3 regions of the Aerococcus christensenii genome follow, and region 1 is predicted to be linked to each of the others. Evidence: riboswitches for the same ligand, from Rfam matches in the RefSeq annotation. Region 1 holds a riboswitch; each other region holds the start of a gene.

Region 1 (2,267 bases):
TAACAGTTGCCAGGACTAAATTTTAAATTCACATGATCGTACAGCTTACGGTCAGAGAAATGTAAGCTCACATTCGAGACTTGTAACATGCATTTTCCTCACTTTATCTTTAGTTTATGAAAATGAGCTTGTTGTTTACAAGCTCTTTCTTCTTATTCCTATTATGCTTCAGAGCGCAGTGTAGGTCAACTCTAACTCCTCTTTGTTTGAAATTTTAAGAGATAAAAAGACTTTTTCAAAAGTTTAAGAAAGGACCAAAATTTAGGCAAAAATGTGTATTTGGTGAGGGAATATGGTAAGATGGCGGCATGAATTATGGTTAAGGACAAAAGGAGATTTTAATGAAAAAGATTATTATTTTTGATATGGATGGGACTTTAATTGATTCTGAGACCCCTTATTTAGAAGCTTTGACAGAAGTCTTTAAAAAGTATGGTATTTCATTTACCCGTGAGGAATATGTGGCCGAGCAAGCAGGTCGGACATTTGATGAGTGCCAAGCGTCGATTATCAGAAAAAGTGGAAACCTAGAGTTAGGTCTTCAAGTTATCAAAGAAACTGGAGCCCTTCATCAAAAACGTTTTGAAGAAGAAGGCTTTTTGTCTAAACCGGGTTTAATAGAAACTTTAGAGGCTATAAAAGAAAAAGGAATTAAGATGATGGTTGCTTCTTCATCTACACGGCAATTGGTAGATAAGCGGTTAAAATCATTAGGTATTCAGGGATATTTTAGTGAGATTGTTTCAGGAGACCAAGTCTCGCATTCCAAACCGCATCCTGAGATTTTTCTTTTGGCACTTGAAAGAAGTGGATGTTCCGCACAGGAAGCTCTCATTGTAGAAGATTCACCATCAGGGGTAGAAGCAGGACTAAATGCGCACATTGAAACGATTATGGTCCCAGATTTGGTAGAGGCTACTCCTAAGATTCAGGAAGAAGCCCTTGCGGTGGTGCCAGATTTGACAGAAATTTTGCCTTATCTTGGAGATGAGATAGGGGATTAAGTCTTTAAGAAATAAAGTTTTTAGAAGGAAGCAGTGATTTTGAAGACTTGTCTTAAATAAAAGAAAGCGCTATACTATAATTATAAAGAGATTAAATCAGGGGAGCTTGAAAACAGGCTGAGAGGAAGGTTCATCCTTCGACCCTTTACCTGATGCGGATAATGCCGCCGGAGGAAGTTATTTTGTTGAACTTAAACCGAGGCTCGCTGCAAGTCTCGGTTTTTTTATAAATAAACATGACTTTTCTAAAACACTTTTAGAAAGGTTGTCAGATAGGAGGAAAAAAAGTGGATAAGAAGGATTTACTTTTATATGCAGTGACAGATCGTCGGTGGACAGGAGAAGTCACTCTAGAAGAACAAGTGGAAGCCGCACTTAAGGGAGGCGTGACCTTCCTCCAATTGCGGGAGAAAGATTTAGGGACAGAAGAATATATTGCTCAAGCTAAGAAGATCAAAGCCTTAACGGACAAGTATCATGTGCCCTTTGTCATTGATGATAATATAGAGGTCGCTCTAGCAGTAGATGCCGATGGGGTGCATGTTGGTCAATCCGATTTACCAGCTTCTGAAGTCAGAAAATTAATTGGCCCTAATAAAATATTAGGTGTGTCAGCTAAAACCGTTGAACAAGCCCTTAAAGCAGAAGCAGCTGGTGCGGATTATTTAGGCTCTGGAGCCGTGTTTGAGACCACAACGAAACCAGGGACTCCAACCTTACCTCATGAAACCTTACAAGCTATTTGTCAAGCGGTTTCCATTCCAGTGGTTGCCATTGGTGGGATTACTCCAGAGAACTTATTAACACTCAAAGGGGCAGATGTTGCAGGCGTAGCGATCATTTCGGCTATTTTTGGGGTCAAGGATATTGAAGGCCGTTGTCGGAAACTTTTAGAGCTTAGTCGTGAATTGGTTCAAGCATGAATTTAAGGGGTGCTATTTTTGATTTTGATGGAACCTTGTATGATTCCATGGCCATTTGGGAGGATTTAGGAGCAGATTACTTAAGATCACTGGGAAAGGAGCCGGCTTCTGATTTGCGAGAGCAGCTTCGAACAATGAGTTTAGATCAATCAGCGATCTATTTAAATGAGAGGTATGCGCTCCATCTATCTAAGGAAGCCATTATTCAAGGAATTAATGATCAAATTCGTTCCTATTATGTCTCTAAAGTTTTACCCAAAGCACATGTACGTGATTTTTTACAAGAACTCAAAGAAGCGGATGTCAAGATGGTGATTGCTACAGCAACTGATAAACCCTT
Region 2 (2,267 bases), 110 kb from region 1:
GCAGCCGATCACTACGGTTTGCCCAGGGGTAAGGTGGGCAGCTTGTATCAACTCTTGCGCAATGGCTTGGGCTTGTTCTTTTAGGGCATCCAAGATAAAGACCTTCTTTCTTTTGTTGTACTGTGATTATTATAAGAAAGACCTGGCGATTCCTCAAGTCTCTTCTTTTTGAGAAAGTTTGAAGAAGGGAGAGGAAACTTAGAGGTTGAGGGAGAGGTAATTTTGATAGACTTGATCTTTCATCTGGTCGAAGGAAAGGCCTTTTTGTTGGGAGAGGATATCTAGAATTCTAAGGATTTGATGGAGCCAGCCATAGCCATGTCCGATCCATTCTAAGGACGATGGACCATCTGTTTCGGTCAAGATTCGATCGATAGGAAGGTGATGGATCAATTGAGTGGTGAGCGGGGAATAGCCGGCGTCAACACTAATCGTGAAGAAGCAGCCTAAGTCCAAAAAATCATCTACCAAGTCTAAAGGGCCACTATACCAATGGATGATGAGGGGATCTTGGGTGCGGTAGTACTTGAGAATGGCTAAGACATCTTTTTCTGCACCCTTGGTATGAATATTGGCCAGAGTGTGCGTGGTATAGGCATAAGCCATAAAAGCCTGAAAGATCTTGCGCTGTCGAGGATAGGCAGAAGCATCTTTAGCCCAGTAGTAATCTAAACCGATCTCTCCTAGAAAATCCGCCTTTTGAATGCTTCCCTCCCAATCCCCAAACCTAAAAAGGCCTCTAGCAGAGTCATCTGAGAGTGGTAGAGAAGAAGCTGCTAATTATTTTTGGCGGCCATCACGGCATCTACAGGACTCGGTAGCATGAATTTAGGAAGACTCTGAGAGCCTACAGTCACTTGCCAGATCCCCATAAGGCACACAATACCTGATAAGGATTTCAAAAGGTGTAAGCTTTTTTTCATATCTACCTTTTTTCTATTTAGACTTACCTGAAATTGCCTTTAGTCTCGATAAGGGGAAAGTTTATCTTCGATAGTTAAGACATCTCCCTTCTCACAATAGGAAACCTTCACATTAGCGAAGATCTCTACGCCATCTTCCCCTGCCAGTTGGATGGCTTTTTTGAGGAGAGCCATCAAGTCGTCGTAATCTCCTTGAAGAGTCGTTTCAAAAGGAGAAACGGTGATGTTTTCTGGGGAGACTTGACTCTCTAGATAGCGAATCACTTTATCGACAACCTCTAACAGCTTCTTTTCGTCGACATATTGCGGCAAAATCTGAAGAGCTATACTACAATGCAAACAAAAACACCTCCCAAAAGTTAATCACAAAAAGTGCAACCTTTGGAAGGGATTAAGGGCATATCAGCTATCACATTCCTACGTAAGTACTAACTTCATCAGGTTATAAGAGTTAACGGATGACGTTTCTCAGCACAAGGCACCTCTTGCGATTAACAGATTAAATTTTCACCTTTATTATAACAAAGCAGTTTTTATAAAACAAGTAATAATCAGGGATGTCTTTCCTATAAAAAAAGCTCTCCTAAAAGAAAGAAAAGGCTTTCTCCAGAAGAGCTTTTGGTGAGAAAACTAGTGATCTAACTAAAATAACGAGCAATCGTAGAGTGAGCATTATAGCCGATTAATAATTTGCCATATTCTCGAATAAGGGAAGCATCGATAGGCGAGATCACACCGTATTCGAGGGCCACGTACAGTAAATCTTGAATTTCTGTCTCACTATAAAGAGTCGTAGGAAGGGCAATAATCGCGTAGAACTTCTTCTGATAGTTATAGAGATCTACTTCCACTTCCTTATTTTGGAAAGCTTTAGCAAAGAGCAGGAAATCTTCCCACTTGTCGAAAACCAAAGTTGCTTTCTCTAGGGTACCACAGCTTTCTGTTTCGATGTGGCCATCGGAAGCAGGCACATGAGACGCTATACTTTCCGTTAAATTATTGATAAGAGAATTAATCGTTTCTTTTTCGGGTTCGGGAGTGAGGGTATTTTCATCGATTTGTGCTTTAGAAATATAAAGGTCAATACCGCCTTGAGAAGGCATCACTTGGAAAGTTAGCGCATCTGAATTCTTGAAGCGGTGATTCACATCGGCTTCTTCTAAAACATTCATGAAGAAATTTTCGACAAGACTTTGGTCTTTAAAGAGGTCGACTAAACATACTCCGCGGTCTTTCAAATCTTCGTCTCTCAAAAAGACTCGCATGGTATTCTCGTTAATATATTCCATTTCCATTCGCACTCACCTCCACTATTCAAAGTCAATCGGCAAAGGCTTTGTTTGA
Region 3 (2,267 bases), 100 kb from region 1:
TGCCTCCTTTTTTAGGTAAAAACGTTATTGTCCATTCGTTCTCAGTGTATCCTCACCTCCTTCAATAGAAAATAGTTCATTAAGACAACATATAATTCACCGCTTTGCCTTCTACATAAGCTAGAGTCTTATCAAAAGCAATTTGTGCCCGATGAAGCATGGCTTCTTGTGTCAGATAAGCGGTGTGTGGCGTGAGTAAACAGTTATGAGCACTAAGTAGTGGATAATCATCAGGTAATGGTGGTTCCGTTTCAAATACATCAATCCCTGCCCCTGCCAATTCGCCTGCATTTAAGGCACAGGCTAGTGCGTAATTATCTACAATAGCACCTCGTGCTAAATTCAAGAAGATTGCTGATTTTTTCATTCGACGAAAAGCATGAGCATCTAACAAGTGCTTAGTTTCTACAGTAGCAGGTAAATGTACGCTCACAATATCACTTTTTGCCAATAAAGTATCCAAAGAGCAATACGTCATACCCATGGCTAAAGCTTCTGTTTTTTGCGTGCGATTATATCCTAATAATTGAGCACCAAACGCTTTAAACAAACGTGCAGTTGCTAATCCAATTGCGCCTGTTCCAACAATACCGACTGTTTTTCCTTTTATTTCTTGGCCCATCATTGGCCCAAGAAAAGAATTACCCAAGCGAATGGTTTGATCAGATTTATTCAAGTGGCGATAAAGTGATAAGGCCATACCGATAGCTTGTTCAGCAACCGCTTGGTTGGAATATCCAGCAGCATTGCACACTTTAATTCCTTTCTCTCGACAAGCACTCATGTCCACATGATCCACACCAGTAAAAGCTACATTAATCAAACGTGTCTGCGTTAATCGAGAGATAACTTTCCTTGGATAAGGCGTATTAGCAATCATGACCACTTCACATGCCTTACTACGTGCAAAAAGTTCTTCTGATGTTTTTGCTTTCGAATCATATGCAATAAAGTCATGTCCTAATTTCCGTAAAGGCAAAGCCAACTTATCAATAGTCGATCGGGATACTCTTAAAGGTTCTAATAATGCAATTTTCATAAGTCACTTCTTTTCCAATCCATAAAAAAACTCCCTCAAAACAGGGAGAACTTCTCAACACTATTGCTCCCTACACTTGTCTTAACAAACAGGTTCAAAGGGTATTCTCTCAACTGTTGCCAGTACCCCTGCAATAACCATTTATTTCTATACCGTAAGCATACCACGTTTCATCCGATTTGACAATAAAACGTTATCTTTTTTATCTGGTCTTGATCCTCCTAAGTGAAAGGACTCCCATTTAGACTCTGCTAATCTTATCATTTCGACCAATTTTGATAAAAGTTAGCATACAAAAAAGCATCCACTCTCTGCGAATGCTCTTCTTTATCAACTAATAATTGGTTACTCGACTTCTAACGCATGCTTTCTTAATTGTCTAACGTGTAACTTACGTACAATTTGCCAAGCTGCCAAAAAGCTAGTAGTAGCTGTCATTAATAGCGGCGTCGCTCCAAAAATTAATGGTAAAGAAGGACGAAAGCCTAAATCAAATGGCAAGGCCATTAAATAACTATAATTGGCATGCAACACTAAATTAACCCCAACAAGACAGCCCATTCATCTACGTACTGATAGCGAAAACCGTTTTTACTTTCAACGCAGAATGTATTTGTGCAAGTACAAGTATCCCTGAAACCATCAATAATACGTGGGAGCCAATATAGGTCAAATTGGTAATATGGGGCCATAAATATTTTGAAGGATCTGGCACACTGAAAGCTACTATCGTGCCAATAATCCCTAACCAAGCCAAATAAAGAGTCAATTTTTCTCTTTTCAACCAATAAGCAAACGGTAAGATACAAGCTACTAATCGACAATGGTAAAAAGGCAGTCCCTCTTTTAAAAATAAGGCAGGTTCGCCAAGATACCATACCATCAAAAGTCCTTGTAATATCAATAACCCTATAAAAGTCACTTGAAGAAGCCATTTACTATGACGAAAACGATAGACCCCTAGTATTACAAAAAGTAAACATAGCTTGACTACTGCCACATTAAAACTCACTTCACCATCTGCAACATGTCTAAAGAAATATTCCATATTTCTCCTCTTATTTTCCCTTTTTTTAGAAGTATTATAACCAAAAATGCCGCTTGTCGCTGTTCTTTTTTCAAAGCCAGCACAAGCAAGCATTTTTTATTACCCTTGAAAACTTCTCTTTAACGCTTTCCAAATCGCATCATCCGTTTGTAAAATTAAACGTGGATATAACCGCCTAAT

The links. Region 1 has a riboswitch for thiamine pyrophosphate ahead of thiE (thiamine phosphate synthase). Riboswitches for the same ligand answer to the same signal wherever they lie in the genome.
Region 2: it holds a riboswitch for thiamine pyrophosphate, as region 1 does, so the genes downstream of both, AWM71_RS05580 (thiamine-binding protein) here and thiE (thiamine phosphate synthase) in region 1, are expected to answer to the same signal.
Region 3: it holds a riboswitch for thiamine pyrophosphate, as region 1 does, so the genes downstream of both, AWM71_RS06615 (NAD(P)-dependent oxidoreductase) here and thiE (thiamine phosphate synthase) in region 1, are expected to answer to the same signal.

What each region holds. Positions count from the first base shown of each region.
Region 1 is NZ_CP014159.1:1,282,434-1,284,700, forward strand. It holds gene AWM71_RS06100 (ABC-F family ATP-binding cassette domain-containing protein) at 1-89, opposite strand, end outside; gene AWM71_RS06105 (HAD family hydrolase) at 342-1,004, shown strand; TPP riboswitch at 1,093-1,197, shown strand; gene thiE (thiamine phosphate synthase) at 1,292-1,927, shown strand; gene AWM71_RS08145 (HAD family hydrolase) at 1,924-2,267, shown strand, end outside.
Region 2 is NZ_CP014159.1:1,175,510-1,177,776, forward strand. It holds gene AWM71_RS05570 (TIGR01440 family protein) at 1-93, opposite strand, end outside; gene AWM71_RS05575 (TatD family hydrolase) at 199-705, opposite strand; gene AWM71_RS08255 (hypothetical protein) at 777-923, opposite strand; gene AWM71_RS05580 (thiamine-binding protein) at 963-1,262, opposite strand; TPP riboswitch at 1,321-1,419, opposite strand; gene AWM71_RS05585 (adaptor protein MecA) at 1,562-2,218, opposite strand.
Region 3 is NZ_CP014159.1:1,386,664-1,388,930, reverse strand. It holds gene AWM71_RS06615 (NAD(P)-dependent oxidoreductase) at 80-1,039, opposite strand; TPP riboswitch at 1,090-1,179, opposite strand; gene AWM71_RS06610 (hypothetical protein) at 1,385-1,600, opposite strand; gene AWM71_RS06605 (TMEM164 family acyltransferase) at 1,605-2,087, opposite strand; gene AWM71_RS06600 (ABC transporter permease) at 2,187-2,267, opposite strand, start outside.